One region of the Francisella sp. LA112445 genome, then DNA from elsewhere that is predicted to be linked to it. Evidence: riboswitches for the same ligand, from Rfam matches in the RefSeq annotation. Region 1 holds a riboswitch; the other holds the start of a gene.

Region 1 (16,654 bases):
AGAAGTTCTATAAAACTAGCAGCTAATGGCTCTGAATCAAGTAGTGTTCTATCTGCTATTGAACACGGTAGTTTTTTATCTTCCGCATATCTAGAGAAAACACTATCAATATATGGTGAATAATCCTCAATATTCGGACACATTACCAAAATATCGCGAGGCTTAATATCAGGATTATCATTTATCATATCCAAGAGCCTATCATGCAGCACTTGTACTTCTCTAAGAGGACTATGACAGGAGTTGATACTTATTGATATATCTTTTTGTTGTGAGTAGTTTTGACAATCAAGCTCAAGTAAGTTACGTTGTAAACTGACTAATTGGCTTTGATTATTATATTCAAGCTTTTCAAAATTCAAACAATCCTTATCAAACTTCTCAAATACTTCTAGCTCATTTTTTTCTTCATTATCTAATAACTCATTAAAGAACTCTTTGCCCTGCTGACCAAAATTTGCTAAAAGTGGCTGTATCTCATAATCATCATTATCTAACCAAGCAGAAACTTTATCTTTCTTCAAATCATACCAATATTCACTACATGGATTAATATACAAAATATTCACATCAATGTGCTTAGCTAATGCAAATATAAAATTAAGATTTTTCTTTGAAATACTATTTATACCAAAAATATAGATACTCTTAGGAACATTTATATTCTTCAGACTTTCTTTGCTTAATAACTCTAATGCTTGAGCTTGTATTTTATATGGAGTTGCTGGAATCTCTGCAACCAGTCTTTGCCAGAGTTGCATTTGCCAAGGCTCATCTATTTCTTCTCTAGCAGGATTTAAAAGTTTGTTTTGTTCCCAAGCTTCTAACCAATCAGTACGATAAGCTAGATATTTTGAAAAAACTTCAGCTATTTTTGCTGATAATTGATATTTTTTTAGATCACTATTTTTATAATATTCTTTAAGCTTATCATTATCAATATCATCTAAATGTTTAAAAACTCGCCAAGCTAATATATCTTTTGTATAAGCTTTTTTATATTCATGTTTATTAGTCAGCTCATAGCAAATATCTAAGATATAACCATTAATCATGTCATACTTGAGATTCATGGCAATATCTCGTGTTTCTGCTAACTGCATACTCAACCAGTGTTGCATACCACGACTACCAACTATCAGTTGTGTTGGTATAAATAGATCTTTTTCTTCAAGATCTAAGAGCTTAGATAAAACTCTAACCAAATACTCTAGCTTATTTGATGGATAGGTATATAGTGACATATATAAAATACTTCAATTAAATAATAAGAATATTCTTGATATAATACCCTTTGTCTATTAATAATAAAAATTCTATCAAATGTATTTAGAAAAATATAAATTTATTGACCTTTTTGCTGATATCGCAGGAATAAGAATACCTATAATTCGATCTCCACATATATACAATGTACATTTTACTAAAAGGCTAAATTGAGATGAGTACAAGTAAACATGAGAATTATGAAATTCTAAATTTAATAGGTTATGGCTTATCTAAATTTGATAATGACTTTACAAAAGAATTTGGCTTTTCTACTAAAACAGATTTTTATAACTTTTGTGTCAAAAATAAAATAGCAAAAACTACAGGTGTGATCAAAAATAGAATGGACTTATTTGATCCATTCTTTCCAAATCCTCGAAAAGGCTGGTGGCAAAAAGGTAATACATATATTCATAGAAAAGTTTTAATTGATAGTTTATTTGGGAATGAAAATGTTAAAGAATTTGTAAGTACTCTTAAATTTTATATGAAGAAGAACTTTAAAATTAAAGACATAAGCAGTAATATAAAACCAATATCTCAAACTAGATTCAAAAAATTACAAGAGACAGGCTTAGAAGCTGAACTTTACTTTATAAATAACTATAATTCGATAGATATTTTTAGAGATGGCATACTTGAAGATGCAAGACTCTATGGAGATGGTTATGATTTTCAAGTAGATGTCGGAAATGATTTTTATTTAGCTGAAATTAAAGGTATTAGAGAGAAAAAAGGAACATTTAGACTCACAGAAAAAGAGTACAGAAAAGCATTGGAATATAAAGATAATTACATAGTAACTCTAATCATGAATCTGAATAATTCTCCAAGGATACTATCTATAGAAAACCCCATCAAAAACCTTTCTTTTGAAGAAAAGATAATAATGTCAAAATCAACAAAAGAATACCACCTATTAAAACCCATATGCTAAATTTTCAAAAGAAATTAAAAATTTTCCTAGACATACTTTCTCAGAATAGAGAATCATATGCAGATAGTTTTAATGATGATATTTATATTATTAGCGAAAATTATGATTATCTATTTTTAGAAAAACTAAATTCAGAAGAAGAAATAAAAAATTGGATTAACAAATTAAAAAGTAGAATAGTCATGAGTGAAGATGATGCCTTATTAGAAGATATAGTAGATGATTATATAATGTGTGGATAGCTTCTTCATATACATAAAAAGTTCTTTAATTTACTGATCAAAAAGCAAAATATAAATTCAATTTAACAAAAAGCACTCTATTTAAGCAATTTGATTCTATAAACTCTATAAGCAACTTTATCCCAATAACTATTCTTAAAAATCCTCTTCTAGAACTTGAAAAGATATTACAAACTGCTAAGAAAACTGATGCTGTCGCACAAGAATACGTTTACCTACCTCTTTATAGCACTAGAAATGGAAAAGATTATGGAAATGTCTCTGAAAGAAGTCAACTCAATCAATGGAATGCTAATGGTAGAAAACGAGATGTAGGAGAAGTTTATATCCCTGTTCCAAAATTAATATATAAAAAATATAATAATTTTTTTTCCAGATAAAAATACCTCTTTTAAGTTACACTTACCTAATAAAGAGATTTTATCTGCGAAAATATGTCAAGAGAATGGAAAAGCTTTAATGACTAATCCCAACAGAGCTCTAGCTAAATGGTTATTGAGAGATGTTTTAGCTCTACAAGAAGGACAACTTCTTACCAATCAAAGATTAGAAATACTAGATATTGATAGTGTTCGTATAGATAAATTATCAAATTCAGATTATAAGATTAGTTTTGCAAAAACAGGAAGTTACGAGACTTTCAAAGAAAATTCTTAAAATTAGATTATTTAAAATGAAGATGCTTGTGCTTTCTCCCAAGATCTTTGGAAACTTTTTGGAATATTTCCTTCGACTAAACAGTTCTCAGGGATAAAGTCATACAAATCAATATATGATTTAACTTCATTTACAGATATACGCTTCTTCAAATTTTCAGGACCAACATCTTTAGCAGAGGTTAAGCCCATAGCTCCAATAATCTCAGCACATGATCTAATAGTTGCTTTATGGAAATTGTGAACACGATGTTTTTTCTCATCTACAACTAAAGCTTTCTCTAAACGTGGATTTTGAGTAGCCACTCCAACAGGACAAGTATTGTTATTACATTGGCGAGACTGAATACAGCCGATAGTTAACATCATTGCTCGAGCTGAATTACAAGTATCAGCGCCCATAGCAAATAATCTCACCATATCAAAACCTGAAGCAACTTTACTACTTGCTACGATTCGAATATCATCACGGATCCCACAACCAACAAGAGCATTATGAAGAAAGACTACACTATCTTCTAAAGGCATACCAATATGATTAGCAAACTCTACAGGAGCTGCTCCTGTTCCACCATCTGCACCATCAACAGTTATAAAATCTGGTTTTATACCAGTCTCTAACATAGCTTTACATATACCCAGAAACTCAATATGGCTTCCTATACATAGCTTAAACCCAACAGGCTTACCACCTGATAGCTCTCTTAGCTCTTTTATAAAATAACAAAGCTCTTTCGGTGTCGAAAAAGCACTATGAGCAGGGGGAGATAATACATCTTGACCCATAGGTACACCTCTGATTTTAGCAATCTCTGGTGTAATCTTAGCAGCTGGTAAAACGCCACCATGAGATGGCTTTGCTCCTTGAGATAGTTTGATTTCTATCATTTTTACATTTTCTAAGTTAGCCTTCTCAGCAAATTTTTCTGGTGAGAATTTACCATCTTCGGTACGACAGCTAAAATATCCAGTACCAATTTGATATACAAGATCACCACCTTGTAGATGATAATCTGTCAAACCACCTTCACCAGTACTATGACAAAAACCACCTAGCTTAGCACCTTTATTTAAAGCCATAATAGCATTGCCTGATAGTGCTCCAAAACTCATCGAAGAAATATTTAAATGCGATGCCATATATGGCTGCTTACAATCAGGACCACCAAATTTAACACGAGTTTCGACTTCATCTAAGTGTTTTGGCGCTAATGAATGTGTTACCCACTCATACCCAATTTCATAAATATTCTTCTCTGTACCAAAGGCACCTGTATCATTAACGCCTTTAGCTCGACGATAAATAGTAGAACGTTGCTCTCTGTTAAAGGGTTTTTCACTTTCATTATCAGCAATAAAATACTGCTGAATTTCTGGACGTAAAAACTCTAAAATATAACGGATATGGCCAAGTATCGGAAAGTTTCTTAAAATCGAGTGACTCTTTTGAGTAAGATCATATATAGCTATTACAGCTAAGATCGCTATAAAACCTATACTAAACCATATCGAAGCATGGAATAAAGAAAGAGATAATAAAACTATTATTACGAAAATGCCTAAACCAATATACCATTTTCTACGTTCGCTTATATGCATGGGAAATTTTCCACAGAAACTATTTAAATATAGTAATTATAATGCTCTTCAAAAGTTGATTTTGCAATAATTGCTAGCTAAATATTTAGACTCTATTTGGGTATAATAGTCTCGTCTTCAGTAGGTGTTGACTCAATTGTTGTAAAATCTGATGGATAAGAAATATCAATATCATGATTTAAAGCTATTGGATTACTTGTATATACTGACTTTATAGGTGGTGAAGATAATTTACGTCTAGGAGTTGGCAACGCTGTAGCATAAATATTATAATCATCACCACACTCTACTTCACCGACACTAGCCCTAGTTTGTCCTGAGAAAGCTATATTTCTATAGTCTTGATCTTTTTTAGTATTTGTCATATTAAAAACGACCCTATCAGAGTCATTATAAACACTTGGTTTAACTCTTATATACAGATTACAAAGATTTCCATCTGCAAAACTAGATAGAGGTAGCATTACTATGCTTGATAATAAAAGTGTATATTTAAAAAATTTCATTATTTATAATTTCTTATAGTATGTGGTAATAAAATACTATTATCAATAATCTAAAACAAGTAGTAAGCTAGAAACTTAGCTTTAAACTAGGAGAATGTATTAATTATCTTCTTTTTGACTTAAAGATTTTGCTGTTTCTTGAGGTAGTTTGAATACCATATAAATAGCTCCTCCTAAAGCAAATCCTGCCGCTGCAATTGGAGCCACAACGATATTAACTATGTCACTATCTCCAGAATGATGTTCTCCATTATAAAGGATTTGTTGCGACATCGTAGCCCCTTTAAAAAGCCCAACGAATGCACCTACTGGAGCCATAATTAGCGACGCAGCGCCGATACCAATATCTTTAATAGGTGTAACAACAATTTTATTTAAAGTACTTTTATCACTAACTTGCGTGTCTTTAGAAGTATTTTGAGTATTTACAGGAGCTTTAGCTGTATTATCGCTAGATAAACCATAGTTAAATAGTATAAGAAAAATAAATACACAGCTTATTAGTTTTTTGATCATTATTTTTAATCCTTTTAAATAATGTTATTAAAGCTTAACCTCAAGTTAATATCAATATTCAAACAACTAAATTATGCAATAAATTTTTTAGTCTTTAAAAGATTTATTTCTATATAGTTAGTCCCAAAGATGCATGCTATTCTAGGACTTGCTCGTAGAACCTAATTTAAGACTATAATGAGTAGATCCTATGGTCAAGCTATAGAATGACGAAATGGTTTCAAAGGGTATTTGGATTAACTATTACTATTTTACTTATATCTTAAGCTAACTCTATTACTGGAGGTGGAAAAGAGTCACTAGATACTTGATTTGCCAGCCCATAACTATAACCAGCCGAATTTAAACTTAACACTATTAATATAGAAAATATTACTTTTTTCATTTTAATCAACCTCTCGTTTAAATTTATATCTCACACTCCTATTATGATTAAAAATTTCCCAATATTTAAATATATAGTTCTTAATATTCCTATAAGATTATCTTATATACTTAGTAAATACTTACACTTTAGGTTTACATTAATTTGTATAACTATTAACAAACTATAATTTATCATTAAAATAAGCTATGATATTTTTAAGTCCACTCTCATAGTTATTTTTTAATATGAACTCTAGATCTATTGGTTCAATTTTCCTAATAATTGGTACAAGTACTGGTGCAGGAATGTTGTCGCTACCATTGATTGTTGCAGCGTGTGGCTTTTTTATGGCAATCATACTCCTGATTTTATCATGGACTATAATGTATATTGCAGCTATAAAACTTTTAAATACTTGTGCTGAACATCCTATTGGTGCTAATTTCACATCAATAATGTACTCAAAAGTGCCAAAGCAATACTTAATATTTTTTACTCTTATCTACTTACTTTTCTTTTATTCAATGTTATCAAGCTATATTTCTCAAGGCTCTTCACTTTTATATAGTATAGATGGCGCGAATAATTTAAATGAATCTCAAGTTGGAATATCTTCAATTATTTTCATACTAATATTTGGAGCTTTAATATTTAGTTATAAAGCTAGTGACTATACAAATAGAATTCTTGTTATTTTAAAATTTATATTTTTTATAATAGCCGTAGTAATTATGTTATTTTATATAAATACTAATTATTTAAGTGATGCTCCTTCAGGAACATCCGCAATCATATATGCTTTTCCAACTATTTTACCAGCATTCGTCTTTCATAGTGTAATCCCTTTTGTTTATGAGTATCAAGAAGGTGATGTTAAACGTATAAAAAAAGATATATTAATAAGTAGTGTAATAGTTTTAGTTATTTATATAATATGGATTTTTGCATCTTTAGGAGTAGTTCCTCAGCACAATCCATATAGTTTCCATAGCCTTTTTTTATCAAATAACTATACACCAAGTGGCTTAATTTATGAGATTAAAGAAATATCGGGATCTAATATACTAAATCTAGCATTAAATCTGTTTATTCATATTGCAATAGTCACATCATTTATCGGAGTTAGTATATCTCTAGCACATTACATCCGCGACCTATTTAGTAATTACAATAAACATTTAAGCAGTTTAAACTTATTATTAATATGTTTTATACCTCCATTAATTTTCACCGTATTATATCCTTCAGAATTTATTCTTGTACTACAATATGCCTCAATATTTACTGTTATAATATTTATTTACACACCAATGTTTCTCAGTACAAAAACAGATCTTAAAATATATTTTTCTCATACATATATTGTAGCCATGGGAAGTTTGATTTTCCTATTTGAGATCTTCAATTTATTTTACGAAACTAACCCATTTATGTTAATGTGATAAACTAAGCTTTAATTTGCTCTATATTGAATTTCTTGAGAAAGAGAAACCAAGTATATTGCTTTAGTTGACGCCCAACCTGCACTTTTTACTGTTAGATCATATCTTCTTTTTAAAGCAGAAAGTGATAAAACCCTATTTTCAGAAACTTTAGATAGATAGTATTTATTTTTATCCGATAAAGATTCAAATATCTTTTCTAACTTACTTTCAACTACTTTTGTTATATCTATAACTTCTTTAAAGTCTAGCTTCACACTCCCAAACCTACAGTTATCTATAAGATTTTCATATTCATCAGCAATCTCTTTATATAAGCTTTGCAAATTTAAATACCTATTAATCTGGTCATAAGTGATTTGATAATCGATTTTGTTAATATCTCTTTTTAAGATATCTATTTCAAAGCTAAGCTCAACGATATCCTTATAGATTTTTTTATATGTTACTTCTAAATGTGTTTGATTTTTATGACTATTATTCATTAGTTTTCCCTCTTGTATTTTTATATTTAGGTAATATCAACTAATGCAAAAGACATCTCTAGAACTATTTATCAAATGATAATTTTGAAACGCTTTAGCAAGTTATTTTAAGTCGCTGCAAGTTGAATTAAATCACGACTAAAATTAATACTATAAGATATTCAGGATATTGTCAATCGAGAGAGTCATCATTAGAACCTTAAAATAGCTAACCATACATCTAATTATGTCATTTATCAATTTCTGATAAACCACTTAACAACTAAAAGAGAAGCTAGATACTTAAGTTTCTACATTAAACACACTCTTAGTCGATATTAAAGATATTACTCATCACTTTAGCAACCTCATCACCCTCATGCACACTTGATGATGACGTTCTAGTTATGAGTACACTTCTATCACAAGGCGCCTTAATCTCTATCGGTGCATTTCCTGAGACAATATGCTCTTTTGTATAAAGTTGTGCAATTCGCTCATCTGATGTAAGTACCTGACCAAGCTTACTATCATCATAATCAATAAGGCCTCCATTTTGCGCACGAATACGAAAAAAGTCACGTTCATAACAAGCATACTTAATTGCGCCAGCAGGGACTGTATCGCCCCCAATATAAGCCAAGATTCCTGATAATAGTTTTTTTGCCGTACACAAATCAAAGTCTTCTTTATTCCCTGTCTCATAGGTAAAGGCATGTTTTGGCGGAAGCTTATTATCATTTTTAATTTTATTCCATGTATCTGTTAACTGCCACCATGGATAAAATATTGCCTGATTAAAGCACGTGCTAATCTCATTTGGAGTTAAGACAAAATAATCACTATTAAAATGCTTAAGACGTTTTGTATTTAAGTAATCTGGCGCATAAATATAAGGCACGGAAATCGAATCATTATGTAAATCAAAGCTAAAATCTGCATCAATTGCCTCATAGTGTAACAATGCTGCAAGTCTTTCATAAGGGGCTAAATCTAGGCTCAAAAGCAGCTCTAAGCGCTTTTTTAACAAACTAGTAAACTTACTACAGACCAAATCAAATGAATCAGTACTATTATCATAGATAAAACGCTCTAGATTGATCTTTGGTTTATCAGCGATAGGTTCTAACAGATTCTTAAATCCTCTATTCCAGTTATCACCTGTTTTGGCATCAAAGCGGCCATATGTATACTCTCCAACTTTCACATCCATTGCAAAAGGATTTGCAAACGGAATAAGTTTGAAATTAAAATCAACAGGATTTTCTTTTAAATATGCTTGTAATGCTTGAATAATAGCAATGCCATTAAGCTCTCCAGCATGAAGCGCTGCCTGCATATAAATACTGGCCTTTGGTTTATCGACCGTATATTCAATAACACTGAGGCTATGACTTAACCCTGAGATCGTTTTTCGAAGTGGCACTTCTCTAATATTCATTTTATTCCTCCAAAAAATAATTGCCTTCAAATACTAACACCGCATTGCCAATAAGTGTACAAGCTTTATCAGTCAAATTTATCTGAAAACTATCTGTGGCAGTTTTCACTATAACCGGTGTTTCAATCAAACCACTTGTTACACCCGAATACACACTAGCAATTGAGCCACTTCCACAAGATGGTGTCACTCCTGAGCCACGTTCAAAATGGCGGATATTGATTGTATGTTGATCCACACATTCAACAAAATGAACATTAATCCCTTCTGGTAAATAAGCACTTTGCAAGCACTTTCCTAACTTTGGAATATCAAAGCTTATAAGCTCATTCAACCATAAAACTAGATGAGGATTACCAACAGAGAGCTCCATCGCATCAAGATAGTCAATATTGATATTTAACGAAGGCTTTTTACTTATAATCTGAGGCAAGGGAAACTCAACCAAAACCTCATCGTCTTTAATTATTTCACAGCGATGCAACGCACCATTAACCTCAATTTCAAAATGTCTTATATTATGTTTTTGATACATTAAATAAGCCACCGATCTTAAGCCGTTACCACACTGCTTAGCAGTTGTTCCATCTTGGTTAAAGATATTCATTTGACATATCGCTGACTTAGAGCTTTTTAATAACAAAAGTTGATCTGCACCAATACCATAGCGCCGATTACATAGTGCTTTGATATCTTTTACTGCCAATTGCTGAGAATTATCTCTTTGATCAATCACAATAAAGTCATTACCAGATGCATGCATTTTATAGAATTTTAGTAGTTTCAAAATAGACTTAATTATTACAGATTTATTAATAATTATAACAAAGTCAAAGACCTATTATTATAAATATAATCAGCAGTTAGCTGTGAGTTTTTTTAAACTTGAGTTGATAAGAAAAATAAATGGTACGGTTAGTAGAATATTAGAGTACTTAAATGATAGAGGTTAAGACTATTGAAAAAGTCCCACATGATGTTTTAACTAATAGATATGGTGTTGTTGATAAGCATTTAAATTCAATGCCACTTCAAAGAGTAAGAATAATTTGTAATCAAACTACCCTTTAAAGTTAGATACAACAAAATTCAGCCAAGTAACATTCCTGCCTGTTTTATCGTACGAGATAAAAAAATCTCTAATATTGAAGTTTAAGTTTTCAAATACTTTCCTTAGTATTTGTTCATCATAATATGCAAAATACCTACCTAAATCATCAATCTCAGAATTATTACCCTGCTTAAAACATGAATAAAAATACCCCTTTGTGCTTAGCATTTTTTTAATATTCTTAAGCACCTCGACTAGCTTATCTTTTTTTAGATGCAATAAAGAAGCATTAGCCCAGATTAAATCATATTTCTCATTAGTCTTATAGTTTTCGATATCTGTTGCTATATACTCAATATTTGTATGGTTGTTTATTTTTTTAGCTTCATTAATTATATTGCTTGAGAAATCTATTGCTGTAACTTCTATACCTTTATTAGCGAAATACAAAGCATCACGGCCCGAGCCACAACCAATATCTAAAGCATTTTTAACAACAGTCATATATTTATTTAATCTTTCATATAAATCTGAAAAATCTACATTGGCAGTATTTGCAACATACTCTAATGCTTTTTCATCATAGTAGTTTTTAGTATTAGCACTCATATGTTAGATCTTCCATTCACTAAACCCCTGTCTAATAGCAGATTGGCATAACGACCCTATCATAATCTTGTAACTATTAATAAAACTATCCTTTGCTAAGTTATTCAAAGAAACTATAGTGTAGTCTTCTATAACTTTAGTTTTGTTATTTGATTTGACCCAGTCATATAACTGATATTGCTGATTAGCCAACTTACTAAGATATCTATCATCTATTAAAATCCTATCTGATTTCTGGCTATTTAGGCTAGATTTAATTGGTGTTAAATTCCAAATCATATTATGAGCAACATAGTTCCAAGGTACATAGTGATCTAAATCAATACCTTGATTTAAACTAGTTAAGATTGAACCATCATAAATATCGTAAATATTGAGATTATCTTTTATAAAATCATTCCAAATAATTCTCTGCTTAGTTAGATTTTCTCTATTTTTATCAGCTACAGGATCAACTTTAAGCATTAGATTAGGAACATCAACATTATACTTAGCGAGATATTTAGCAAACTCTTGAGTAATATATGCTTTTAATAGTAAGTAATTTTTTCTTAGATATTCACGCCAATTGGGGTTTAAAATCAAACTTTCATTATCGTAATCTATTTGATAAATTAGTATATCTGAATACCGATTATTATTAGAGTCAATAGAATCAACATAGTGTCTTTGCTTTTGACTATCATTACCCTTTATATCAAAAAAACTTGATTGAAATCTATATGGTACATATTTTAGAAAATCTTTCTTTATAATTTCTCTAGAATCTTTACTATATATTTGTGTAAATTTAATTTTGTAATCTTTTGTTTTTGAGTGAGCTTCTAATATATTTTTTTCAAATATACTATCACTATTACAACTCAATCTGACTTTATATTTAGTAGCAAGATTAGAAGCATATACAGCTGCATAAGCTAAAATATCATCTAACCTAATTTTATTTGATATCACACTATCATCATTAGCTAACTCTAATAATGCTAAACCCCAAAGAAACTTATATGACTGAGTAGTTCGTTTAAAGAGATTAAATACTCTTGTATTATATTGCACTCAATAATCCTATTTTACAAAACACAAATCAAAATACATAATAAGTATCATATCACAATCTGTAAGTTAGGAAACGTAAAGAACATTTAAAAAAAATAATAAAAATGGTGCCGGGGCCGGACAATAACTATCTCTCTGAAAGCCTTATGTATCAACACTTATAGCTTTTGTTAAATTTGTCAGCCACCTAAATAGCCTTACAACTAAGAATAATACAACACACAAAACATGTCAATCATAAACTTAATGCTCATATAAGTATTAAATATGGTAGTACCAATAAACTCTTAATATTTTATATTCTCTAAAAGCTAACACAATTAACACAACGTAGTTCAAACCAACATATATAACGCTTTAAGATGTGTTATATAATTAACACTCAAATAACACTTTTATTTTAGGTTATCTGATATATATAGCTAACTACTATTAAAAGCAGTACATTAATAGATTGTTTTTGACTACTAAGGCTATTGATAATTATGTATTTTTATAAAGCATTAACCATACTACTTTTATCACTAGTAGCCTATACTTTACTATGTAGTGAAATAATATTGATTATGCTTTAAAGTACACTTCTGATATACATTGATAATGTTTCAGATAAGCTTTAATTTATTATTTATGCCAAAAGTAGAGCATTAAGTTGTATATTTTGACTTACCTTTAACTATAAAAAAGTATTTTTTACATGAATTTTAAGGGTTTGTTATTTATCGTTAGCAAGGTAAATAAGTATTATTAATTAAAGTACATTTTGTAGATAATTAATATCTAATATTAATGAGTCTCTGTCTACAAGCAAAGTATTTGTCGCTTTAGCTAGCTTTCTCGCTCCTTGAGTAAAATAGCTATTTGTAACTACGCAAGAATAATCAGCATTATAATATGATTTAGCAGCATATATTTCCTGAATAGCTGTATTACTAACTGTATTAGAATATCTTTTACATTGGATTACATATACTTTATTATCGGGTGCTTTTGCGATTAAGTCTGCACCATGGTCACCACTTAATGGTGTCTGCTCTACTATATATCCCTTAGCTTGGTATAGTTTTGCACAGAAATCTTCAAACTCAGCTCCATTCATTTGATCGATTGATTCTATTTTAAGAATATTATTTTTCTCTTCACTAGATTCATTACTAGCATTAACCCTTTTGCCCTCAGATGTAAAAAAATCTTCTAATTCATTTCTCTCTTTTTCTTGCAGATAAGTTTTTTTATAGTTAAAGTAGTCATCTATACTATACTTATATGGTATCTTTTCTTGAGAAAATATTTGATTATTAGCTAAATAGGTATTGATACACATAATTACCTTTTCTAAAAAGTAAGCTTCAAAAGAGTGACTTTCAATTTTTTTAAGTATTTTGTATTGTTCAGTATATTTTAGATCTTTGAGATGTGTTTTAAAATCTTCATCCTCCCAAAATATTATTGCTGTTCTTTTATTAACTGACCATGCTTCTACATATGTTTTTAAAATATTATCATATTGTGAAATTTGTTCTTGATTAAGTCTACCATTAGATTTTGACTCTTCTATATATTTAATATTTTTAATAGTTTTTTCAGTATCTTCTTCTGCAGCTTCATTAAGTTTTTCAATACCTAAATATTGCTCTTCATAATTTTTACTAAGTTTTTCTAAATTATCTCTATGTAAATCTTGATTTTCCCACATTACAATTAAATTTTTATAAATTTCTTCTTTAGGAAAGAATTCTTCTCCTTGATATAGATTCCGACATTTCTCCATAGCTGGAAGAAATTTTTGGTTAAAATATATATCGACATATTTATTTAAATAATACTCAGCCAAGTGAAATATAAAAACTATATTAGCAATATCTTTAAAGAAATCATCTTTACATCTAAACCAACCAGTGAGCTGTGAGTAATCGCAATCATTTAAAAAACTTACATTTATTCCAGCAACAGTGTCTTTATCACACTTTTCTATGACATTATTTATTCTCTCTAGGATTTCTTCTTTCAGCTTTCTTTGTTCTCTTTCTGCTGCTTTTATTTTTCTTATTTTTAACTTTTCTTCTATGCGTGAAGCTTTTTGTCTCGTAGCCCACCGCTTAGATATTCTATCAATTAAGCTCATAAGCATTTCCTATACTTGTTGTCATTACCCAATATTTATAAACTATAAATGTTAATTATACTGTATTTATAATATACTTTATAACAAGTTTAAACTTTGTGTTATATAAGTGTTAGATAATCAACACATAATAAAGCCTTTATTTTAAGGGGATTAAACTATATTGTGTTAAATGTGTTGATTATATTAAAAGATTAGAAAATAAATTTAATATAACCAATAATACTTATTGTATTTAGTACCTTTGTTATTAGTTTTCTTAATATGATGATATTGTTCCAAAACATCTAAAGCCTCCTGCACTAAGTCTTTACCTAAGACTCTAAAACTACTTTTACTTCTAGTAATATCTCCAATACTAAAACCATTTTTATTTTTTAATTTAGGTTTTATATCTACTATCTTCTTAGCCAAATCTAAAGATTTATTAAAATTATCACTATATAAATAATCTGCACAATCATAAAAGTAATTTAGACTAGCTATAACCTTTTGTACTACTTCTTTGCTTATATGGTTGCCACTATTCTTATAAGCTAAATGATATATTAAAGCTAAAGCATGGAAAGTATTGTTAGCTTTACCTAGATACTCTATCATTAAATCACTTTGCCCACTCTCATTTTTTACTTTTTCATTATTATCAAACCAATCTGCATATAAACTCTTAGCTTCTTTAGTATAGCTGTATTTCTTAGGTTCTGATTTAACTCTTTCATTATCAATGATATTAAATCTTTGGGGAATTTTATTGAGCTCATTCAACATACTTTGATATGGCAAAGTATAGAGTGTACTTATGTTTGGCTCTCTATATTCTCTTAACTGCTTTTCAGCTAGTGGAATCAACTGAAACCTTGCTAATAGACCACTTCCATCATAACTTTTAGTAAAATCTAAAAGTCTTGATGTTTGTACGCCTCCAATAATAGAAACTGTTACATTATCTACCACTTGCATTCCTCTAGATATAGTTTCACTTTTAAATTCCCCATTATTGTACGCCTCCACATAAAGTTTATGATCCTCGACCTTTTCAGACCTAACTAACGACTTTATAAAGTCCATCAACTCATCAATTTCAAGTAATAAGCCGTTTGGACTATCATTTGATATTTTCTTAAGGAAAGCCTCTTTGGTGGCTGTATTTAATATTATCTCTCTTGAATATGGTTTTATTGGACTTAATTTTCCAAAATCTACTATCTCATTTTTTATACTTTCTTTTTTATTTTTTTCAGCTTTTTTAAAATTATTTTTTAATTCATTTAATTCAATATCATAAATATCTTTTGCAGTTGAATAAGCTTGAAATTCCTTAGCGTAGGCTCTTAAATTATCTTGATCTATTTCTTTTATAAACTTTAATGGCTCATTAATACTAGGTGTCTTCCCAGTACCGCTATCGCCAATTAACATACCCCAAAGAATAGGATAGGCTTTTTGACTATTAACTTCTAAACACACTTTATTACCCAATAATCCAGCTATACTAACTAAACTTGCTGTAGCGATATATTGCTTAGGCTGTTGCATTACATTAGATGAATATTCAACATAATCAGCTATAACTTTAGGTAAGCAGTCCGTATTAAATTTTGGTAATTCTTTTCTATTGATTGGTAGTTCCAATGGCTTAACCTCTGTAACTTCTTTTTGTAACTCTAAAATATTATCCATATTAAAAATCTCCCTTTATTATTGTAGTTTTGTATATTTGTAAATAATCATTCCAATCACTAAGCTCTGAAAAAGTTTCTTTTAGTATTGGATCAAATGGAGGGGGATATATTTTTATACTTGGTATTATTGCAGCAACTTCATTAGCTTTTTTAATACCTACACCATTTTTATCATCATCTGCAAAAATACATAAATTAGCATTAGGATATAAACTATAAAAGTAGCTCACAATAGGTTTGAGATTGTTACAATTAAAGCAAACTATTACACTGATATTATCTTTATCATAAATAGCATTTAATACACTAATACCAGTTGCCAACCCCTCTACAAAAATAAAACTATCATTTGATGATTTATTTAGCATTAGAAAACTATCTTTAGCATTAGCTCCTTTGTAGAATTGTTTAAAGCCATTAGGTAGTATAGTTTGTATACTCTGTAATTTACCCTTAAAAGGCTCTTCTATACCAATACATGGAATAATTAATTTGTCTTTATCCTGTTTAATAACTCCATGGCTTTTAATACCCTTAGCAACTAAATACGCATGGTTATCATTTGCTTTAGGCAGTGATAAATAATAAGCTCCTAACTTTTTAGCTAGTTCTTGTTTACTCTGTAACTCTGCTTTTTTTTGCTGTTGTACTTTGTAGCTAACTTCTTTTTTACCATGGTAGTTATATTGGCT
Region 2 (16,654 bases), 110 kb from region 1:
TATCATGCTTACAAACCCATCAACTGTAGGTGTGTTTGAGAGAAATATCGCTGTGATTGCAAAGAAAGTTCATGAAGCTGGTGGCTTGCTATATTATGATGGTGCAAATCTAAATGCGATTATGGGTAAAGCACGTCCTGGTGATATGGGCTTTGATGTCCTTCATATGAACTTGCATAAAACTTTTGCAACTCCTCATGGCGGTGGTGGCCCAGGTGCTGGTCCTGTTGCTGTTAATGACAAACTAAAAGAGTTCTTACCTGTACCAATGGTTGGTAAAAAAGATGATAAGTTTGTATGGTTAGAAGAAAAAGATGTACCAAACACTATTGGTAGATTATCCGCATTTAATGGTAATATTGGAGTGTTGCTTAGAGCATATATCTATGGTGCAATGTTAGGTGGTAATGGCTTAACGGAGGCTTCTGAAATTGCAACTTTAAACGCTAACTATATGATGGCTCGTCTAAAAGAAGAAGGCTTTACAATAGCATATCCTGATAGAAGAGCTTCTCATGAATTCATCGTGACATTAAAACCAGAATTTCAGAATTATGGTGTGACAGCTACAGATTTTGCTAAATGTTTGATAGATAGAGGCGTGCATGCTCCTACTATGTATTTCCCTCTATTAGTACCAGAATGTTTGTTGATAGAACCTACTGAAACTGAAAATGTTGATAGTATGGAGAAGTTTATCCAAGCGATGGTAGAAATCAGAGATATCGCCAAGGAAAATCCTCAGTATCTAAAAGGGGCTCCGTATAATCTACCATCTCGCCGCTTAGATGATGTCAAAGCCGCGAAAGAGTTAGATATTGTTTGGCAACCACAATAGAATAACCTCATGGCTATTAAAATAAATGTCGAGAGACTTCTCGATAATTTACCAGCAGGGGTTATTGTGCATGGTATAGATACATCTGTATCATATGTAAACAAAGAAGCTCTGCGTATTCTAAACCTAACTAAAGATCAAATACTTGGTAAAGATATTTTTGGTTCTCAATGGGCATTTATAGATCCTTCAGGTAAAGTTCTTGATCCGAGTGAATATCCAGTAAGTATAGCTATTCGCACTAAAAAATCTTTAAATGGCATGCTAATAGGAGTTTTAGATCTAGAGACTCGTCATCCGATATGGATTTTGATGAATCTACATTTTGACAAAGAGCAAGTAGTTGTGTCTTTTACAGATGTTTCAAAAGAGTATGAACTACCATTTAAAGAGATTGTTGATAATGCTTATGATGGTGTTTTAATAACAAGTGCGCATAATCTTGAGAGACCTTATGGACCAAAAATTGTTTATGCTAATGAATATATGCAAGATATTTCAGGATATAGCATAGATGAGCTTATTGGTAATACTCCTAGGATTCTACAGGGCAAAGATACTGATAAAAAAGCTTTATATCGGATACATAACGCTCTAAAGGCTAAAAAGGTAATAAGAGAAACTATCCTTAATTATTCAAAAGATAATAAACCTTATTGGATTGATATATCAATATTTCCTTTGCATTTGAGTAAGGATAATAAAGTTACGCATTTTGCAGCTATAGAAAGAGATGTAACAGATATCAAAAAAAATGAGCTTGCTTTAGTCGATGTCTCACGTACAGACCCTCTAACACAGTTACTTAATCGTAGAGGTTTTGATGCTCATGCTTCTGTATATACTAAGAAAGATTCTTATGCAATTGTGATATTAGACATTGATCATTTTAAGAAAATAAATGATGACTTTTCTCATTTACATGGTGATAAAGTTCTTGTGTCTTTAGCTAAGATAATTAAGCAACATTCACGTGGTGATGATTTAGCTGTAAGATTTGGTGGAGAAGAGTTCATAATTTTTCTACCAGGTACAGATAAGCATAATGCTAAAAATGTTGCTGAAAGAATACGTCTTGAGGCACAGAAAAAAAAGCTTATAATGAATGGTCATGATATTAGATATACTATAAGTTGTGGTATAGCAGCTAATGAGGGTGGTTTATCTATAAAGCAAACTTTAGAAGCTGCGGATAAGGCTTTGTATCAGGCTAAATCTCAAGGTAGAAATAGATCAGTTGTGTTTGAATAAAATTTTAGTCATAAAAAATCGTATAGTTATTAAGGAATATCTTTTTGCACATAATTTATTCTTATATTCATATGGATTTATTTTTTAAAAAGTTTTGTATTGGTATCTAGCTTTTTAATTTACAATATATAGATTAATCTGCCTATATTTAAAAGATGACAAGAAATATTTTTATAAAATTGGCTATATTAGTTTTTTGTACTGTTTTGGCAAAACAATCATTTGGATATGCGCATACTCATTTAATGCTAGAAAATAATTGTAGTACAAATGCTATTTTTACTATCACAGATAAAGATAGTGGTTATAGTTTTAAGAAGGTCATTAAACCTTATCAGTATTACGTAACTAAAGTATTATCTAATGATAATTTCCTAGTTTCGACAACTTCAAATTATAATATAGATTTCAAATCAAAAAACTCGTATGGTTCAGTTAAATATGAACTATCAAATGCTTTTTTCTATTTTGGTGAGAAGGGTGCAAATAAAGCGCTATTTAAAGATGCAATTGGCAATATAGAGGTAAACCATAGACTACATAATGATGGTTATGAGTACTATTGGACTAATTATTCTATCAATATAAAAACACTCATCAATGGCAGCTTAATTACGCCAAGCTTTACAATTTCAGCTTGCCATAAAGAGATAGATACTTTTAATAGTTTACTATTTGGTATTAAAAAAGTTCTAATATTTGGTGATAGCTTAAGTGATAAAGGTAATCTTTATAAATACTCTTTGCAGCTATTACCGAAATCTACACCGTACTATAGAGGAATGTTTTCTAATGGTGAAGTATGGTCAGAGCAATTTGCAAATAGGCTATATCTAAATAATATTTCTGTTAATAACTATGCTGTGGGAGGTAGTTCAGTTATAGTATTTCCAGAGTGGGCTGATAATGATACACCGTATGTGCTAGATGATCAGATTGGTTTATATCTTAACTTAGATTCAGATGATAATATCAAAGAAAAACTAGCTATATTTTTTGTAGGTGGGAATGACTATCTAACATCTAATCCAAAAATGGGAGATATTGATAGTGCGGTAAAGCAAGTTACAGATGGCATTATATCTGCTATTGAGAAAGTTGGAGTAAAAAAGGTAGTTATTATAGGTTTGCCAGATCTTAGTATAACTGGTGAGTCGAAGTCTCTAAAAAATCAAGATGTCTTGAAAAAAATATATATAAAGCACAATCAAATTTTAAAAACATATGCTGACAAGCATAATATGAAATTTATAGATATTGCACCAGTATTTAATGAGATGGTTAATGATACGAAGAACTTTAATAAGAAATATCATGCTGATATAAGTCTAAAGCATATTAAAGATTCATGCTGGTTGGGAGGATATTTTTTATCTGAGAAAGCAGAAATAAACAAAGCATATAATGATTTAGAAGATAAAGATAATTCTAGAGCTAATATGACCGAACTATTAGATCAGCCTTCGATGCAAAGTATTATAGATGCTGGTTATACAGGAAGTATGTGTAATAATCCGCAAAACTATGCATTTTGGGATCATGTTCATCCTACTTACCAAGTTCATCGAGCTTTGTATGATCATATTGTTAAAGAGCTTGGAGCAAAATCTTACACAAAAGAAATTATGTAAAAGTTTCTGAAAACTATCTCATAAAATAATTATTTTCATCATATTTCTCATATGTTACCAACTATATAATGCCCACCAAACAGTGGTTTTAAGGTGACAAGGACTCTTATATTTGTAATACTGTAAGTACAATTCGTTAAAGGGGATTTGATTGATGAACGAATTTAAATATGGAATGCAAGACCTCAAAGAAAAGGTCTTTACTCAAAAGTATAGTAAATACGCTCCGCAAAAAGGAGTACATTTATATCACTTTCCTGGTTCACTTTATTCACAGATTGCTAGACAAGCATTAGCTGAAAAAAATGCTAAGTATGAGAGTCATTTTGTATTAATAAATAATGCCTACCAGCAGTATGATCCTAAGTTTGTAAGAATCTCACCATTTTGTGTTGTACCTATTCTTGTTATAGATGGCAAAGTGACAAATGATGCTTATAACATTACTAAATTCGCGGATAAGTATTTTTCAATACATGCCACACTATTTCCTGTAGATAAAGAGCTTCAAAAAGAGTTTGAATATTTACAAACATTAGTAGATAAAATTGATGCGGAAGCCTTAACTTATGGCGATGTTTCGGCTGCTAAAAGACCTTTTATGTTTCGATTTCTTTCTAAAAATGGCCATCAAAATAAGATTGAAATTTTAGAAAAAAAGATAAAGAAGCACTCAAATGATCCTTTTTTAAGGAGAGCTTTTGAAAATAAGCTAAAAGCTGTCTCAAAAATAAATAATATTGTTCATAATCCAAAGTTAATGGAGCAAACTTTACAAGATACAAAACAAGCTATAACTAAACTAAGCGAATATTTGCAAAACCATAATAATGAGTTTGCTTTAGGTAAAGACTTCTCTGCTATAGATATTTATTTAGGTGTATTTTTATGGCGATTAGATTTCTTAAATCTTGGAAAATATTTATGGGGAGATAATCAATTTATAAAAAGGTATACAGAAACTCTTTGGCAAAGAGATTCGTTTAAGGAAGCTATTATTAAACCGTGGAAACAAATGAAAAAAGATATTCTTATTCCAATGCTTATTTCAAAATTAAAATCTAAATTAGGCTTTAAATCATAGATAAACAAGTGATCACTTATGAAAAGCATTTCTTAAAAATTTTTTTAAAGAGGCATATAACTGTTTGACAATGCTAAATCTTATGATTATGCTAAAAGTATGAAATTTAGTTTCATATAGAATTATAAGCTAAGGCTTATAGACGTGTTGATTTGATAACTCAGCTTGCGGACACGAAAAACAATCTGCTAAAAGGGTGCTGGATGTTCATCCTCCATCTCTCAGATTTTTCCCAAGCTAAAGAGTCTTATAAGTAGGAGAAAACTATTATGAGTAAATATTCTTTAGAAACTTTAGCCGTACACCGTTCAATTCCAGAAAAGAGTGGTTCAGTACAAACACCTATACATCAAACATCTAGCTTTGTATTTGAAAGTACAGAGCATGCTGCGAAGCTTTTTGCACTAGAAGAATTTGGTAGTATATATTCACGCTTAACTAATCCAACTGTAGATGAGTATGCTTCAAGATTAGCTAATTTACATGGTGCAGCAGGTGGTTTTGCTTGTTCATCAGGACATGCGGCACAATTTTTAATATTACTAAATCTACTTCAAAGCGGTGATCATATCGTAGCTTCTAAATATCTATATGGTGGAACTACGACGCAACTAACACACACTTTCCCTAGACAGTTTGGTTGGCAGTCGACTTTAGTTGATATAAATAGACTTGATGAAGTTAGAGATGCTATCCAAGAAAATACAAAGGCACTTTATATCGAGTCGCAATCAAATCCATCAGGAGTTATTGCTGATATAAAAGCTCTTGCAGAAATTGCTCATGAGGCTGGTATTCCGCTAATTGTGGATAATACAGTTGCTACACCATATCTACTAAACCCATTAGAGCATGGCGCTGATATTGTTTCTTATTCACTAACCAAGTATCTAAGTGGTAATGGATCTATAGTTGGTGGTGCTGTGATTGATGGAGGTACTTTTGATTGGGCAGCTAGTGACAAATTTCCACTATTATCAAAGCCTGATGCTTCATATAATAATATTACTTTTGCTAAATCTTTTGGTAATCTTGCGTTTACTGTTAGAGGTATAGCTGTGGGCTTACGTGATATTGGTGCTACACTTAGTCCATACACAGCGTTTTTGGCAATTCAAGGTTTAGAAACTTTAGGTGCTAGGCTAGATAGACATGTTAAAAATGCTGAGATAGTTGCTAGGTTTTTAAATGCTCATCCAAAAGTTAAAAAAGTAAACTATGCAGGCTTAGTAAATTCTCCATATAATCTCTTAGCTAATAAATACTTTACTAAAGGCGTAGTAGGACTACTGACAATTGAGCTAGAAGGTGGTTTTGAAGCAGGTAAGAATCTTGTGGAACAAACAAAATTATTTACTCATTGTGCAAATATTGGTGATGCTAGAAGTTTGATAATCCATCCAGCATCGACAACTCATTCTCAATTAAGTGAAGAAGAGAAAATACAATCAGGTATTTATAATGGTTTAGTTAGATTATCTATAGGTCTAGAAGATCCTAATGATTTGATTGAGGATTTAAAACAAGCTTTAGAGTGTGCGGAGGTGAGTGATGAGGGAAAGAGTGAAAAAGTCATCTGAGTATTTTAAAGACTTGAAGATAAATTTTTCAAGTAAAATTAGCTTTAAGAAAAGTAGTATTAAGCATCTTCGTATAGCTGTTGTAAATCTAATGCCTACTGTAAAAGAGACAGAAGAGCAATGGAGAGAGGTGCTTTCACAGAATAACTCTATAGTTGTCGATTTGGTGTTTTTTCATTCTTTGATAAGGCCAAGCACGCGAGTAGATAAGAGTTATTTGAGTGAAAATTATGCTAATTGGCAAGATTATAATTTTGACGATCTAGATGGTATTATTATCACTGGCGCTCCTGTAGAGTTACTAGAGTTTAAAGATGTCGATTTCTATAAAGAAGTTTGTGAAATTATAGCAAAAAGTCTTGAGCATAATATATCACTAATGCTAGTTTGCTGGGCTGCCCAAGCAGGACTAAACTATTTATATGATATCCAAAAAGAATGTTTAGATCATAAGTTATTTGGGGTGTATGAGCATAAGCCTATTAAGCACGATCATCCATTGCTAAAAGGTGTAGAGGGTCAACTTAAGGCTTGTATATCAAGACAAACAACAATAAAAGATAACAATGTTTTAAAGTATACGGATGTTATTTTAGCATCGCCTATAGATGGGTTAGATTGCTTAGTTGATAAAACCCACAATATAACATACATGTTTAATCATTTAGAATACACACAAGGTACTTTAGAAGCTGAGTATCTAAGAGATAAAGCTATAACTGATGATATAGCAAAACCATATAATTATTATAATGATAATGGGAATATAGATTACTCTTGGAGAAATGATAGAGTAACTTTTTATTCTAATTGGTTGGATATTTTAAAGGAAAACAAAGAGTAAACATTATTATAGTTATTTTTTGAAAGTAGCAACAAAATAGATAGTTATTATTGCAGATTCTAGAATTGTCCTTATATATTCTCCACTTTCTGACCAAATAAGTTCATCTACATTTACATGGTTATGGGCAAAATAGTTTCTAAAGTGATAGTAAATCATTAAATGTTTTTCTATAGGACTATTTTCTATTAAACTTATAATATCTTTCTTTATTTCACTTTTATTTTCAGGCTTAAGTTTGTTGATATAGAAATTTATTTTCTGCTTTAGGATATTATCTTTTTTATCTAATTTTACTGATTCGTTTAAGTTATTAACTTTTTCTTGAATTTGACTAATATCATTATATTCTTCAATAATTCTTATTAATTTGTTTTTATAATCCTTATTATCATTTTTAATATTATTTATTTTTTGAGATAGTTCTGACCAGCTTGTATTAGTAGTAATAGCAACTTGCCCCCGATATTCTGAAAACCTACAGCTTCCTTTTTTAAATTGTTTTATGTTGTCAAATAACCCATCTTGATTTTTAGGAACCTTATCAATAATTAGTGACTCAATTTCTAAAACAAAATTTTTAATAAGTGATTTCATTACAAACTCATTAAATTTGTTGCTGTCATAAAATCTATCTATTTCAAGACGTGAAAATACTAAATTTTGGATTTTATCATTAGCTGTAAAAACTTCTATAAGCTCATCAGCTGAAATACTTTTCTCTAAACAAATATTTATTTTATCTAATATAGTTGGGCCATTATTAGGGTTGTTGTCAAAGTGGAAATGATTTTCTTTGATATACAAAGGCAAATTTATTTGGATTTCATGAAGTGGGGATTTATTGCTTCGACATTTCACTAATTTTTTGTGGTGTGTATAGATGTGTTGAAAATCGATTTTCTTGTCTGTTAGTAGATTCATACATTCTATTATATATGTTTCAAGGTTCCACATTAATTTATACTTTTCTAAATTCTTTAGCTCGCTATGGAATTTCCATAAGAAAACTAAGAAATTGAAAAGCTCTTCTTTATTAAGCTTTTTTACTAAGGGTCTTATGAACTTGTCAAAACTAACATTTAAAGTTTCAAGAAGTTCATCATAGTTATTAAATGTATTAATGAAATTTTTGGGATTATTTTTTATATAATTCTTATGTCTAATCTCTGCGATTTTTTCAAAAAATGATATATATTTTTCAAATTCACCTTTGATATAACAAGAGCTATACTTTTGAGCTGCTATGTAAAATAATAACCATTCAGGGTATAGTGTTTTTTCTTCTTTTAAATTATTAAGGTGATATTTTGTTTCTATATAACTACATAGCTCTTCTTTGCTATATCTATGAACTGGTAGAGGATTAATTAGCTTATTTTCTAAATTATAGCTAGAGAGCTCATCTTTTGAAATTTTCAGAGAGTTGTTCTTGCAAAGCTCTAGGAAATTTTTTTCATGGAAATAAATTCTTTGTCCTTTTGTGTTTGAGATTTTAAAATCTTTATTTAATTCTAGGCTAAATATAGTCATTACAATCCCCAAGCTTTAATAATATCTTTTTCAGAGATTTCCCTTTGATTGAGATTTTCAAAATAAATCATATATTGCTTTATAAGTTGGGCAATATACATATCTTCACCTGAGATATAGAAAATATTATTTTTATTACAGTATTCTAGTAGATGATTTTTCTTATTATCCTTTTCAGGCATAGCATGACAAAATACTATTTTTGCATTTTTAACTAAATCTATAAATTGAGTATTTTGCTCTAGATTAGCAGATGATGAAATAGGGGTTGCATCAACTACTAGATCGTAAGGCCCTTCAAAGTGGGGGATGTTATCTATACCAAGTTCTTTTCTCTTTTGAGCTACTTTCTCAGCATTTCTACCAATAATAGTTACTTTGATACCTAAATCTTGTAGCACTTTAAAAGCAACACCAGAGACGCCACCATTGCCATAAATCACAGCAGTTTTGATATCTTGTTTAGATTCTTTTATACCTTTAGCTAAAGCTGTTTGTAAGCCATAGCAATCAGTATTATAACCATAAAGTTTACCATCTTTATTAATAATAGTATTTACAGCTAAAGTCTGTTCGGCAAGAGGCTCAACATAATCTAAGAAAGGGATTACTTTTGATTTTAGACCATTATGAGCTGTAACAGTACCACCATTTATAAAAGGTGCTCTAATTGCATCAGTATAAGTCTTTGCTGAGATTTCTCCCTCAAATGTGAAATAACACAGATTTAGACCTAATTTTTGTATAGCGGTGTTATGCCTTGTTATCGAAGAATTACTACCTGATGTTGATAGTAAGAATTTAGTTTTAGTATTTATAGGAGTTTTAAAGATATCTAACATATATTTACCTATGATTTAACTATGGATAATCATTAATGAGTGAGACCTTAGGCTTGGAAGCTCGCCAACGCTAACCTTTTGTATGGTTTCTGTGCCAGCTTGTCTATAGTTAGCAACAATATGCCACTCTTTACTATCAGGTTTTGGTAAAAGATCATTTATATCATAATTATCAATAGCCGTTGCATTATAAATTATAACAATATCTTTCCAACTATCACCGTTAGCATAGTTTTTAAAATGAGAGATAATAACTCCTGATTTACTATCATGATGAGCGGTTGTTATGTTTAGGTTTTTATCAACAATTTCTCTATCATTTATACTAAATGCAGGATGCTCCTTACGTAGTTTTATAAGTCCTTTAACATAGTCAAAAAAGTCTTTGTAGTGAAGTTTATCAGACCAATGGAAAGCATTTATCTCATCGCCACTTTTATAGCTGTTATGATCGCCTTGTTTAGTTCTTAAAAACTCTACACCACCATGAAGAAATGGTATCCCTTGGGCAGTTAAGATTATTCCTAAGGCTAGGGCGTTTTGACGCACAAGAGTACTTTGGAAAATATCACTAGGTATATTCTTCCTATAGCAGTTTGTTGCGATATTATGATTTTGACTCTTTTCTATTTGATCCCATAGTGTATAGTTATCATGAGCATCAGCATAGTTGATAGATTCATTTGGTTTAGCAGTTAAGTTATGGATAGAGCCTCTTAAACCTTCAATAACGTTACCCATATTTTCAGGATTATGAGGGTTACCATTTATAAATCCATTGCCAGGATTATTATTACCACGAATAGCATCTCTAAATGAATCGTTAAAGATAGAGAAGTCTTGGTTTCGTTGAGTACCTCTATAAGTACCATTAGTCAAAGGTGAGTGATCAGCTTTCCATGGCTCACCGTAGATTATCACATTTGGATCGACTTGTTTTACTTTGGTTACTATATTTTTGATGGTATCTAAGTCAATCAACTCCATTAGATCAAAACGAACACCATTTATCTTATAGTTTTTAACCCAGTGAACAACAGAATCTTGGATAAATTTACTTATCATAGGACGCTCAGTTGCTAACTCGTTACCACAGCCTGAGCCGTTGGTGAAATTACCAAACTCATCAGTTCTAAAGTAGTATTTAGGTACAATCTTATCTAGATTTGATGTGTCAGTCATATGGTTATAAACCATATCCATGACGACACCTATACCTTTTTGATGGAATTTTAGAATCATTGTTCGAACACCCTTGATTCTTTGAGTTGGATCATAGGGGTCCAGAGAATAACTACCATCTGGGGCATTATAGTTTTTAGGGTCATATCCCCAGTTTCTATTGTCTTCTTCATTAATTCTCTTCTCATCAACAGAAGAAAAATCAAATATAGGCAATAGATGTACATGCGTAATACCAAGTTCAACTAAGCTATCTATTCCCGTTGAGACTTGTTTATTGCCATCATTATAAACTGAATTTTCCTCTACAGCTCCAAGGAATTTACCTCGAAGATTTTCATCTATGCCACTTTCAGGACTTATTGTGAAATCACGTAGATGTACTTCATAAAGAATAGCATCATCTTTACTAGCGATATTTTGTGATTGATCCTCAAGCCAGTTTTCTGGCATTAGATCAGGATTACCAAGATCTACCAAGAAACCGCTATCGCCATTTATACCCAAACCGCATGTGTAAGGGTCTACTGCATAAGTTATTTTTGTATAGATGTTTCCTCGAGGATCTAAGTCATCAAAATACAGTCTATACAAATAGTATTTATTTTCATAACTGTTACGATTGATTTCTATATGATGTGTTCCATATTCAGGTTCTGGTATTAATTCATATGAGAAATCAGCTTGTTCTTTGTTGTTAGCTAAATCTTTGTTATATAAAAGGACTTCAACTTTTTTAGCTGTGGGTGCCCATAGTCTTAGAGATATTGTATTTTGACTAAAAGTCACTCCCATATCATTTTTAGGGTAGTAAAATTTATCTAAGTAATTTCTCATTAATACTTTCGTTGGTAAAAAGGTATTATTTGCACGAATTTCAACTAAATCTGAGCCTTTTATGTCTTCAGGAAGGTTTGTGAATATTACCTGTTGTGACTTCTCTTTTACAATAATATCAACATCCTTAGCTTTATTAGAGTTTATCCATAACTCAAATATTGTCCCAACTAGAGGTCTATCTGAGAGGTGAACCTTGATTTTATCACTCTCATCCATCACAGCATATTCGATTCTAGGATTTGTTCTGTTTATAACATCAACTAACGATGTATAAATACAGGTATCACCATGGATAATGTAGTAGTTGTTATATTGTTCAGATATATCAAAAGAGTTTGTTTGTTCACTCCATTCATTATGCCAATTTATGCCCCATGTTTTTTTTCTTGCGATAACATTATCTTTATCACATAAAGCATAAAAACCAAAATCACTTTGACTAGATAGAAATACTATTTCAGTGGTTTGATCTTCACTATATGTCCATAAATCCCAGCTGAAATTTTCACCATGATATTGACGATCTTTTTTTATGAAATGTACTAGAGCGCCTTGGCGTTTTTCTCTGACAATCTCAAAACTCTTTTCAGCGGTGATCGATGGATCTTGTTTGCTAAAGCATTTGATATTTATTTGAGAGATTTCTTCACTAATATTCGGATCAACAAAAAGCTTATTATCCGTAATGTGTATTTGGGGATTTTTAGGGTAAACCTGCCAATCTACATCAACAATTTTGTAACGTTGGCTAACTGATTTTGTAACTGCAACTAAGTCAACTTTATAACCTAAAGCTATAAAATTTTCTGATGATTTGATTTCAAGCTTATTTGAACTAACGAGCCAGTTGAAACTTAGAGGAATAAAATCATTATCATTGATTGAGACCTTAAACTCATTACCATCTCGATCAACTAATATAAAAGAATACTGGTTTGTACCTGGTACAAGGTTATTTATAGAAAATATATCTTTATTTAGCCATAAGCTACCGTCATCATTATCTATAGTCCATGTTAGTTTTAGGTCTTCTTGCTTTTTCCAGTCGTTAAATTTCCCAACAACATAACCATGTAAGAACCCATTTGCTTGTATTCTAAATCTAATACTATTTGTTTCAAAATCTAGACTAATATCATGAGCAACATTTAGCAAACTAAAGTTTCCATGCTTGTCCTGAATCCATATGTTTTGATCTATTGTTTGCATATAATATAATTCTCTTTAAATTAAGATATACGTGTGATTATTTTTTTGAGGCTACCGGTTTTAGAACTAATGTAGCCATTGGAGGTATCTTGATGCTGACTCTTTGATCAAAGCCATGAGAAGCCTCTGGTTCTGTAAATATTTTATCTTCAATAACTTGCCCAGAGCCACCGAATTTAAGTTCATCTGAGTTAAATACTTCTTTATATGAACCTGCTTTTGGTACGCCAATGTGATAATCATAATACACTTCGGGAGTGAAGTTACATATAAAGACTAGATGATTACCAGCTTTGTCACTTCTGATAAAAGATAGGATACTTTGTTCAGAGTTGTTAGCATCTATCCATCTAAAGCCATGATGATCATAGTCACATTCCCATAGAGCTGTCTCGCTACGATAAAAATCATTTAATTCTTTAAAAAATTCTAACGTTTGCTTATGAGAGTCATACTCATCAACAACTTGCCACTGTAATTGTTCATATTCACGCCACTCAACAAATTGTCCAAATTCGCTACCCATAAATATAAGTTTCTTGCCAGGATGACCTATCATATATGTCATATATAAACGTAATCCAGCATATTTGTTCCATAAGTCTCCCCACATTTTATTGATCAGAGATTTCTTACCATGGACAACCTCATCATGAGATATTGATAAGATAAACTTCTCTGAGTAGTGGTAAACCATAGAGAAGGTAATTAAATTATGATGGTATTTACGATAAATAGGATCTAGAGCAATATAGCGTAGCGTATCATTCATCCACCCCATATTCCATTTAAAATCAAAGCCAAGACCACCGTCTGCTACAGGTGTTGAAATATCTGGCCAAGATGATGATTCTTCAGCGATCGTTAAAATACCTTTGCAAGTATGCTTAAGTACACTGTTTAGCTCTTTTAAGAAAGCTATTCCTTCTAAATTTTCATGGCCACCATAGATGTTTGGTTCCCATTGACCATCTTCACGATCATAATTTAAGTAAAGAATATTTGATACCGCATCAACTCGAATTCCATCTATATGAAACTCATTTAGCCAATACATCGCATTTGATATTAAAAAGCATTTGACTTCATTTCGACCTAGATCAAAGTTTTTTGTCCCCCAGCCTTTATTTTCTGCTTTGTTATAGTTTTGGTATTCATAACAAGGACTACCATCAAAATTGATCAAACCATGTATATCTTTACAGAAATGACCTGGAACCCAATCTAAAATTACACCGATGTCTTCACAATGAAGTTTATCTACAAGGCGTTTTAGACCCATAGGATCACCATGGCGACTATTCACAGAGTAAAAACCTGTTGGTTGATATCCCCAAGATGCATCTAAAGGATGTTCATGAAGAGGCATAAACTCAACGTGCGTATATCCCATTTCCTTAACATATTTAGGAAGAGTTTCTGCTATTTCATCATAGCTCATAAACTCACCATCTTTAGTTTTCCAAGATGCTAGGTGTAGTTCATAGGTATTTATTGGAGTTTCATAATGATTGGTCTTAGCTCGCTTTTCTAGCCATTTCTCATCGTGCCATTTATATTCTGTTTTTGTATTAATGATAGAGGCTGTATTAGGTCTTAATTCAGACAAAACAGCATATGGATCACTTTTGTGAACTTCTTGATTAGTATGTTTGCTTGTAACAACGAATTTGTACTTATCACCATTTTTTGCCTCTGGTATAAACACACTCCATAAGCCAGCTTCGCTTATTGGCTTCATGTAGTAATTATCATTGATACCCCAGTAACTAAAATCACCAATTACACAGATACTTTTTGCATTAGGAGCCCATGTTGTAAACCTAATTCCTGTTATACCATTTTCTTTAGCTTCATGCGCACCCATAAAACTATATGCATAGATGTGTTTGCCTTCGTGAAAATAATATTTATCTAGATCGCCTATGTTAGTTTCAGTATTGCATTGTTGTTTTAAATCTTTCATAAAAGCTCCCAAATCTAAATATAAAATTAATACATCCTTTATAAAAATAGGATTTACTAAAAAGTTTATAAACATCCTTGTTTTATACTAACAAATTATTGATAGCTATAGTATTAATAACTTTATTTCAGCTAAATAAATTATCCAAAAATTACAATAAAAAAATCTATAAATAATAAATTTATTAGTTATTCTAAATTATGAAAGATAGTGATAAGATGAATAATATACTAGTTTTATTTATGGAATGTTGGTTATGTATTAATCAATAAAAACATCAAGGATAAAATAAAGAAAATGGCAATTCAAACTGTATCAACAAAACCGTTTGCTAATCAAAAACCAGGAACATCTGGACTACGTAATAAAGTCAAAGCTTTTAAGCAACCTGGTTATCTAGAAAACTTCGTTCAATCAACTTTTAACTCTTTAGATAACATAGCTGGAAAAACCTTAGTGGTAGGTGGAGATGGTAGGTATTACAATAAAGTTGCAATACAAACTATTATCCGTATAGCTGCAGCTAATAAGTTTTCAAAAATAATAGTTGGTCATAACGGGATATTATCAACTCCTGCTGCTAGCTGTGTGATTAGAAAGTATAAAGCTTTTGGAGGCGTAATTTTATCTGCAAGTCATAATCCAGGAGGTCCAAATGGTGACTTCGGTATAAAGTATAATATTTCAAATGGCGGTCCAGCACCGGAAAAAATCACAGAAAAGATTTATCAAGAAACTCAAAGTATTGATAAGTACTATATAAGTGATGCTAGCCAAGATGCTATTGATTTAAGTAAAGTTGGTACATATGCAATAGAAAGTACAACTGTAGAAGTCATTGACTCAGTAGCAGATTATGCTGAATTAATGCAACAAATATTTGATTTTGACAAGATTCGTGAACTTTTTAAAAAAGGCTTTAAAGTTCGTTTTGATTCTATGAGTGCGGTTTCTGGCCCTTATGCAAAATATATTTTTGAAACAGTATTAAATGCTCCTGCAGGAACTGTCGTTAATGCAGAACCTTTAGAGGATTTTGGTGGTTTACATCCTGATCCTAATCCAGTAAATGCCGCAGATCTAGTAAAACACATGCGCGGTGGTGAATATGATTTTGGCGCAGCCTCTGATGGTGATGCAGATAGGAATATGATTGTTGGTAAAAAGATTGATGTAGCACCATCAGATAGCTTAGCTATTATGGCTGCTAATGCAAATTTTATTCCTGCATACTCGAAAGGTCTTAAAGGTGTTGCAAGATCTATGCCAACATCAGCAGCTGTCGATAGGGTGGCAGAGTCTTTAAATATTTCTTGTTATGAGACTCCTACAGGTTGGAAGTTTTTTGGTAATCTTCTCGATGCTAATGAAATTACCCTTTGTGGTGAAGAAAGCTATGGAACAGGTTCTGACCATATTCGTGAAAAAGATGGTGTTTGGGCTGTTTTATATTGGTTAAACTTAGTAGCAGCAACAAATAAGAGTATAGATGATTTAGTGGCTGAACATTGGCAAAAATTTGGCCGTAACTTTTATTCTAGACATGACTATGAAGCTATTGATAGTGAAATTGCTAATGAAATTATGACTTCATTAAGACAAAAAGTATCACAATTACAAGGGAGTAAACTTTGTGGTCAGATCGTAGAAAAGGCCGATGATTTTAGTTACAAAGATCCAATCGATGGTTCAGTTTCAAATCACCAAGGTATAAGAGTTATTTTAGAAGATGGCTCGCGTATTGTATTTAGACTATCTGGTACAGGAACGCAAGGAGCTACTTTAAGGGTATATTTAGAGAAATATGAAGCAGATGTTAATAATTTTGACATCCCAACACAACAGGCCCTAGCA

What was found. Region 1 has a riboswitch for S-adenosylmethionine ahead of FIP56_RS07710 (hypothetical protein). Riboswitches for the same ligand answer to the same signal wherever they lie in the genome.
Region 2: another riboswitch for S-adenosylmethionine. It lies ahead of FIP56_RS08245 (O-acetylhomoserine aminocarboxypropyltransferase/cysteine synthase family protein); the one in region 1 lies ahead of FIP56_RS07710 (hypothetical protein).

What each region holds. Positions count from the first base shown of each region.
Region 1 is NZ_CP041030.1:1,576,497-1,593,150, forward strand. Features, by position in the region: gene recC (exodeoxyribonuclease V subunit gamma) at 1-1,244, opposite strand, end outside; gene FIP56_RS07675 (DUF3883 domain-containing protein) at 1,442-2,206, shown strand; gene FIP56_RS07680 (hypothetical protein) at 2,200-2,448, shown strand; gene FIP56_RS07685 (hypothetical protein) at 2,908-3,105, shown strand; gene FIP56_RS07690 (FMN-binding glutamate synthase family protein) at 3,117-4,703, opposite strand; gene FIP56_RS07695 (hypothetical protein) at 4,796-5,209, opposite strand; gene FIP56_RS07700 (hypothetical protein) at 5,309-5,725, opposite strand; gene FIP56_RS10415 (hypothetical protein) at 5,988-6,110, opposite strand; gene FIP56_RS07705 (aromatic amino acid transport family protein) at 6,338-7,534, shown strand; gene FIP56_RS07710 (hypothetical protein) at 7,546-8,019, opposite strand; SAM riboswitch at 8,093-8,168, opposite strand; gene FIP56_RS07715 (succinylglutamate desuccinylase/aspartoacylase family protein) at 8,327-9,337, opposite strand; gene dapF (diaminopimelate epimerase) at 9,441-10,226, opposite strand; gene FIP56_RS10420 (hypothetical protein) at 10,379-10,510, shown strand; gene FIP56_RS07725 (class I SAM-dependent methyltransferase) at 10,500-11,099, opposite strand; gene FIP56_RS07730 (HNH endonuclease domain-containing protein) at 11,103-12,155, opposite strand; gene FIP56_RS07735 (restriction endonuclease) at 12,907-14,280, opposite strand; gene FIP56_RS07740 (DUF3987 domain-containing protein) at 14,488-15,960, opposite strand; gene FIP56_RS07745 (DNA primase) at 15,962-16,654, opposite strand, start outside.
Region 2 is NZ_CP041030.1:1,685,829-1,702,482, reverse strand. Features, by position in the region: gene gcvPB (aminomethyl-transferring glycine dehydrogenase subunit GcvPB) at 1-838, shown strand, start outside; gene FIP56_RS08260 (sensor domain-containing diguanylate cyclase) at 848-2,089, shown strand; gene FIP56_RS08255 (SGNH/GDSL hydrolase family protein) at 2,296-3,720, shown strand; gene FIP56_RS08250 (glutathione S-transferase family protein) at 3,875-4,804, shown strand; SAM riboswitch at 4,939-5,017, shown strand; gene FIP56_RS08245 (O-acetylhomoserine aminocarboxypropyltransferase/cysteine synthase family protein) at 5,074-6,384, shown strand; gene FIP56_RS08240 (homoserine O-succinyltransferase) at 6,368-7,228, shown strand; gene FIP56_RS08235 (hypothetical protein) at 7,241-8,761, opposite strand; gene FIP56_RS08230 (shikimate dehydrogenase) at 8,761-9,603, opposite strand; gene pulA (type I pullulanase) at 9,619-12,834, opposite strand; gene glgB (1,4-alpha-glucan branching protein GlgB) at 12,872-14,800, opposite strand; gene FIP56_RS08215 (alpha-D-glucose phosphate-specific phosphoglucomutase) at 15,098-16,654, shown strand, end outside.